Regions from separate parts of the Hylemonella sp. P2_B10 genome, predicted to be linked through region 1. Evidence: predicted binding sites of a transcription regulator. Region 1 holds the regulator's gene; each other region holds the start of a gene.
What was found. Region 1 encodes FliA, which starts transcription of late flagellar genes. Its sites were predicted from a motif close to CTAAAGTTTNNNNNNNNNNNGCCGNTA; they were not measured.
Positions count from the first base shown of each region.

Region 1 (2,263 bases):
GCCCATGGCGATGACGCACTTGAGCGACATCTGCTGGCCGGCCTGTGCGCCCGCCTGTCGGCCCAAGGCTACCCGGTGGCCTTGGTCGATGGCACCCAGGACGAGACCGGTGACCAACCCGGCCTGGCCCAGTTGCTGGACGACAGCGGCTGGCACAGCCTGCGCTCGCCGCAGGATGGCAGCGCCTGGAGCACCCTGCCGGCACGGCGCGGCCTGCGCCGCCTGTGTCACCAGGCCGGGGGCACCGGGCTGCCGGTGATGGAGCTGGGCCAGCACCTGCACCACTACAGCGTCATCGCGGTGTATGCTTCGGCACAGGCGCTGTCCTCGCTGCTGCTCAGCAGCGGCATACAGCCGGTGATCACCGCCGCGGCCACACCGGCTTCGCTGGTGTCTGCCTACCATGCACTCAAGCAATTGTTGCTAATCGGCAAACTTCAACCTACCATTGTTTCCATGCAGAGCGACTCCCCGCAAAGCCGGGCGCCCTCCCCTTCCGCGGTGGGAAGAAGCCTGCAAGACTGTGCCATGACATTCCTGGACTGCCCACTGGACGCCATGCAGATCCGCATGGTGGACGACACCGATTCCGATGACCTGGAACGCCTGGCGTTGCGCCTGCTGGAAGCTGGCACCCCCCGAGCGCAGCGCGAGCCGCTGGCCCGTGGTCCCTGGCTGCGCGCGCGCGCCGGGCTGGAAAGGCGGGACAGTTTGGAAAGGTTGGCGGGAGGCCATTGATGTACACCGCGAAGGGCCAGCTCGACCGCGACGCGCTGATTCGCCAGTATTCGCCGCTGGTGCGCCGGCTGGCGCACCACATGATGGCCAAGCTGCCACCCAACGTGCAGGTGGACGACCTGATCCAGGTCGGGCTGATCGGCTTGTCCGAGGCGCTGACGCGCTATGAGGCAGCCCAGGGGGTGCAGTTCGAGACCTTCGCCACCCAGCGCATACGCGGCGCGATGATCGACGAGCTGCGCGAACACGACTGGATGTCACGTGGCTCGCGCAAGAGCCAGAAAACCATAGAACAGGCGCTGCGCAGGCTGGAGCACAAGCTGGGGCGCAGCCCGGTGGAGTCCGAGATCGCCGCCGAACTGGGCATGACCCTGGCTGACTACCAGTCGCTGCTGGGCAAGGTGCAAGGCACCCAACTGGTCTACCTGGAAGACATGACGGCGCATGGCGACGGCGAAGACAGCTTCCTGGACCGCCACCTCACCGACACCGACGCCGACCCCATGGCCGTGCTGCGCGACCAGCGCCTGCGCGAGTCACTGGTGGCAGCCATCAAGACGCTGCCCGAGCGCGAGCAGTACATCATGAGCATGTACTACGAAAACGACATGAACCTGAAGGAAATCGCGCTGGTGCTGGGCGTCACCGAATCGCGTGTGTGCCAGCTGCACAGCCAGTCCATTGCGCGCCTGCGCGCAAAGATGCGCTCACACTGAGCCCCCTGGCGAACCGCCAGGGCATCTTTTCAAGAATTTCAAGGGAAGACCATTTGCGCCAGCAGGCGCAGGACAGCCTCAGGCCGCCAGCAGCTTGAAGGCGCCGGTCTGCGTCACACCGGTGCCATAGGGGCCCTTGGCATTGCCATAGGTGCTGCTGCGCGAGGCCGGCATGATGGCCTGCAATGCCAGCTCCACCCGGGCCGATTGGCGGGCGACACCGCCACGCTGGTTGCCCAGCAAGGTTTGAATGCGCTTGACGCGCAGGGTGGCCAGTTGCCGCTGCTTGGGCGCCAACTGCGCCAAGCCATGGGAACACATCTGCATGCTGTGGCGCAACTCGGCGCAGGCAAGCGCCAGGCCTTCAGCATCCTTGCCGGCCACGGCACGCGCAACTTCCTCCAGCCTGGCTTCCACGTTGCTCAGCAATTGGTCAGCGGCGGGAGAAAGCATGAAAAGATTCTTTCAGGTGAAAAACGCGCGCTTCAGTTCTGCGTGCGGTTGAACATTTCTTGCGCGTTGGCCAGCAGCTTGTCGGCAATCGCCTCAGGGCTCACCAGGTAGGTGCCTTGCTCGATGGCGGTGCGCACGGCCTCCACCTTGGCGGTGTCCACTTCGCTGTCACTGCCCTGGGTGGCCGACAGGCGATCCAGGGCAAGTGCCTGGGTGGACACGGTCACGGCGACGCCGGCCGAGGTGGCGTTGGACTGGGCAGCGGCGGCCGCACTCTGGCTGGCCTTGGCGGCGGCAGCCGGTGGCGGGCTCGCGCCTACCTGTTTCTCTGGGGGTTGACCTGTGATCTTCATTGT
Region 1 covers NZ_JBFUDE010000007.1:10,570-12,832, forward strand. Annotated here, with positions in the region: gene AC1DX2_RS24520 (hypothetical protein) at 1-738, shown strand, start outside; gene AC1DX2_RS24525 (RNA polymerase sigma factor FliA) at 738-1,454, shown strand; gene AC1DX2_RS24530 (hypothetical protein) at 1,533-1,907, opposite strand; gene flgM (flagellar biosynthesis anti-sigma factor FlgM) at 1,940-2,260, opposite strand.

Region 2 (2,263 bases), on a different contig from region 1:
CATGATCTGGCCCATGCGTTCCTGGCCAGAACTGGCCGACTCGATGGCGCCCAGATCGATGGGCAGGCCTGCGCCCACCGTGATGGTCAGTGTGCCCGTGGCAATGGACGTCAGCGTGTTGACGTTGGACGGGTCGATGCCGGTGTTGGTGTTGTCGTAGGCATAGGCGATGTGCGACAGGCCCTGCGCGGTGGAATTGGTCAGCGCGCCCAGCGTGGCGTTGTCGCCGGAATTGGCGCCCACCTGGAACACGGCGCCGGCAAAGGTGCCGTCCAGGATTTTCTGGCCGTTGAAGGTGGTCTGCTTGGCAACCCGGTCGATTTCGTCCGTCAGCTGCGAGACTTCGGCCTGCAAGGCGGTGCGGTCGGCCACGCTGTTGGTGGCGTTACCCGCTTGCACGGCCAGTTCACGCATGCGCTGCAACATGTCGCCGACCTTGCCCAGGGCGCCTTCGGCCGTTTGCGCCAGCGAGATGCCGTCGTTGGCGTTGCGTGCGGCAACCGTCAATCCGCGGACCTGCGTGTTCATGCGCTCCGAGATCGCCAGTCCGGCGGCATCATCCTTGGCGCTGTTGACACGCAAACCGGAAGACAACCGCTGCATGGAGGTCGCCAGCGAACTGGCCGACGCGGCCAGGTTTCGCTGCGCATTCAGCGAATTGATGTTTGTGTTGATCGTAGCAGCCATTCAGAGCTCCTGTGAATTGATCGTTGGCTAACACTGGTTTCGGGGCCAGCGACGCCGGCAAAAGACCATTAGCAGTGAGGGAAATTGTGATGAAACGACGAGCAGCCGTAGACTGGATAAGCGGCCCAAAATACGGCCAATTCCGGCGGCTGGGGCAAAGGGACTTGCTTTAACCAGCTGTTGCAAGTTATTGCCAGCATTGGTTTTTCCCCCCATACGCTTAAAAAAAGGGGGGATTTACATGCTTTTTCTAAAGTTTCCCAGCCATCACCCGAAAACCTATCCAACGGGCCAGTTGATTGACGTGTCATCCGGCAAACGTGGAAATCCGGGATTGCCGCTGTTCTCTTTCTTAGAGGCGACGGCGGCAAGGGTTTCCTGAACCCCGGTCCGTGCCCTCAGCCCCGGTGCTGAGAGCTGAGTATGTTGAACGACTGGTTTTCATCTTTTTAGGAGTTTCGAAATGGCTGCAACGATCAATACGAACTTGAATTCGCTGAATGCCCAGCGCAACTTGGCGATGTCGGCGAGCTCGCTGTCGACCTCCATGCAGCGCCTGTCGTCGGGCTTGCGCGTCAACAGCGCCAAGGACGACGCCGCCGGTCTGTCTATCTCGGAGCGCATGAACTCCCAGGTGCGCGGCCTGACGGTGGCGGCCCGCAATGCCAACGACGGCATTTCCATGGCGCAGACCGCTGAAGGCGCATTGGGCAACGTCAGCAACATGCTGCAGCGTATGCGTGAACTGGCCGTGCAATCCGGCAACTCCACCAACAGCGATGCCGACCGCGACGCGCTGCAGGCCGAAGTGGCGCAGTTGCGCGATGAAATCGACCGCGTGGCCAAGGTCACCAACTTCAACGGCCGCAACATCCTGGACGGCACCTTCGCTGGCGGCGCCTTCCAGGTGGGCGCCAACTCCGGTGACACCATCACGGTGGGCTCGCTGGCCAATACCCGTGCCGATGGCCTGTCCGACGTGGCTTACGCCTACGACAAGACCACCAGCAACATTGCCGCCTCGTCGGTCAACACGCTAGGCTCGATCGCGACCAGCACGCTGACCATCGCGGTCAACGGTGGCACGGCTATTGACCTGGGCCCGATCACGGCCGCCAGTTCCGGCCAGGAGCGCATGGGCCAGGTGGTGGAAGCCATCAACCGCAAGACCGGTGACACCGGTGTGACGGCCTTCCTGCGTGTGGAGTCGGGTGGCACCTACGCCATCGACGTGATGTCGTCCAAACTGGACACCAACGGCGACGCCGCTGCCGTGACGCTGGCCGGCTTCACCGCCACCACCACCGGCCTGTCGCTGGCCGGTCTGGCCACCAGCGTGAACTCCACCACCACCACCACCGACGCCATCGGCATCGACACGCTGGATGTGAAGAACCAAGCCAACGCCTGGGTGGCGCTGAAGAAGATCGACAGTGCGATCAACCAGGTCAACAGCTCACGCGCCAATCTGGGCGCCTTGCAAAGCCGCTTTGAGAATTCGGTGTCCAACATCGGCATCCAGACGGAAAACCTGTCCGCTGCCCGTGGCCGTATCGTGGATGCCGACTTCGCTTCG
Region 2 covers NZ_JBFUDE010000008.1:27,789-30,051, reverse strand. Annotated here, with positions in the region: gene AC1DX2_RS25675 (flagellin N-terminal helical domain-containing protein) at 1-687, opposite strand, end outside; gene AC1DX2_RS25670 (flagellin N-terminal helical domain-containing protein) at 1,151-2,263, shown strand, end outside.
Region 2: AC1DX2_RS25670 (flagellin N-terminal helical domain-containing protein) is a predicted target of FliA. The motif match lies at 938-964, and genes of this name have one in related genera.

Region 3 (2,263 bases), on a different contig from region 1:
CGCAGGTGGCGTTCGTACAGGCGGCGCGCAGGAGGCGGGAGGCTTTGGCGGCGCGCTGAAAAGCGCCTTGAATTCGGTCAGCGCGGCTCAGAACCAGGCCACCCGGCTGCAGCAGGAAGTGCAGATGGACAACCCCAACGTCAGCCTGGAAGAAACCATGGTGGCGATACAGAAGGCGCAAATCGGCTTCACCGCCACCCTGCATGTGCGCAACCGCATGGTGCAGGCTTACACCGACATCATGAATATGCAAGTGTGAGGCATTGCGGGACAGACCAAAATTGCGCAGCGATTTTGCTCTGTCCTCAACACTTCGTAGCTGTCCGGCTGTTCACCTTGCCGGACAAACCACTTCAATGCAACGTGACCGGCCGCCCTTCCAGCGGGTCCCCATGCATCAGCCAAGGTTCAGCCAGCGTGCGCACCTCGGCGTCGTTGATCAGGATGCGCGTCATGATGCGCGCTTTTTCCTGGCGCAACTCATTTGACAGCTCCTCCACCGTGGCCTGGTAGCGCAATTGCTCTATCAGGACCGCGCAGGCCCCTTCGAAGCGCACCACCTCGTCCCAGTTTTCGGCCTTGGCCGCTTCCAGCATCTTGCGGCTGCTGTCTTCAATGGCCTTGTAATAGTCCATCAGCATCTGTTGTGCCATTGTCGTTCTCTCCTGCTCAATTGGTATGGGGAGTGGCCACTTGCTCGCGCACCTGGTTCCAGGCGTCGGCGATGGGCACGATGAGGTCGCGCACTTCCAGCAACAGGCTTTCGTCGTTGCGCAGATTGGCCAGCGTCAGGCGCGCGGTGCTGTATGAATAAACAGCCCGAAGATTGGCGGCGATCTCGCTGGCACCCTTCGAATCGTCCAGACCGGCTTTCAGCCCCTGCTCGATGATGCTCACCGCCTTGCTGATCTCCCGGCCTTTGGCGGCAACGTCGCCGCGCGCCATGGCCGCACGGGCGGCGGACAAGGACTGCAGCAAACCGTCGAACAGCAGTGCGACCAGCCGGTGCGGGCTGGCGCCTTCCACGCTGGTTTCCAGTCCGACCCGCTTGTAGGCGGAGGCGGACCGGGCGGTGACGGAGGTGTACATTGCGTGTCCCATGAAACTGATATCTCAGTTATCGGCACATCCTGCAGAAACTCAATCTGAATTGTGGCCCCAAGGCGGCGCAATCCCAAGGATTGCAAAATCCGGGCAGTGGCCCGTGGCCACCCCGCCCGGCGACGTCAACTCTTGTTCCAGAGCGCAATCTGCTGGGTGACAAACTGGTTCAGCGCCGTCAGCGAACCCATCTGCACGTCCAGCGCGCTGTAGGTCGCCTTCAGCTGGGCCGCCACCACATCGGCGTGGGCCGAGACCTTGTCCTGGGCTTTCTGGTTGTTGTCGGACTGCTTTTGCAAGGCATTGGTCTGGTTGGTGATCAGTCCACTCACCGCCAGTGCGCCAGTGGCGAAATCCTTGGCCTTGCGGGCGATGCCATTGGTGGCAGCATTGCTGTTGTTCAAGGCGAACAGGTTCTTCAGGTCCGGCAGTTTGTTGGTGATGGCCGCGTTGAGTTTGCTGGCGTCCACCGTCAGGGCGCCACCCAGTTGCAGCGTGATGCCCACAGAAGCCAGGTTGCTGAAGCTAGACCCGGTGGTGGATGAGGTCATCATGCTGCGCAGCGCGTTTTGCAACCCCACGATCACCGAGTCGCCCTGCAGCACGCCGGCGGTTTTGGTCGCGCTGTCATATTTGGTGGCATCGGCCAGGCTGGCGTTCAGCGCGTTGTAGGCATCCACCAGGGCCTGGATGTTCTTGGTGATGGCGGCGGAATCCGTGCTGACGTCGATGTTCACCGGCGCGGTGGTCACCGCGCCCAGCTTCAGCGTCACGCCCGGCACCGCGTCCTTCACCGTGTTGTCGGCTGACTGCACGGTGACACCGTTGATGGTGGCGATGGAATTGCTGGCCTCCTGGAAGCCATTGAGCCCCATGCCGAAGCCGCTGGCCCCTCCCGAGGCCGCCGTGCCCGGGTCGAAGGCCAGGCTGGACAGGCCGGCGCTGTCGGTGTTGTCGGCGTCATCGTCGGTGGCCTGGATGCGGTAGCCGGCCGCCTGCCCGGTCGTGTTGGAGCGTATCAGCAGGCGCTGGCCAGTCACATCCTGCAAGATAGTGGCTGTCACGCCGGCGTTGGCGTTGTTGATCTTGGCCGCGATGCCGGTCAGGGTATTTTCGCCCGGGCCGATGGTGATGTTGACGCTGGCAGCCGCTCCGGCGGTGA
Region 3 covers NZ_JBFUDE010000008.1:24,849-27,111, forward strand. Annotated here, with positions in the region: gene fliE (flagellar hook-basal body complex protein FliE) at 1-259, shown strand, start outside; gene AC1DX2_RS25655 (flagellar protein FliT) at 354-653, opposite strand; gene fliS (flagellar export chaperone FliS) at 670-1,089, opposite strand; gene fliD (flagellar filament capping protein FliD) at 1,227-2,263, opposite strand, start outside.
Region 3: fliS (flagellar export chaperone FliS) is a predicted target of FliA. The motif match lies at 1,119-1,145, and genes of this name have one in related genera.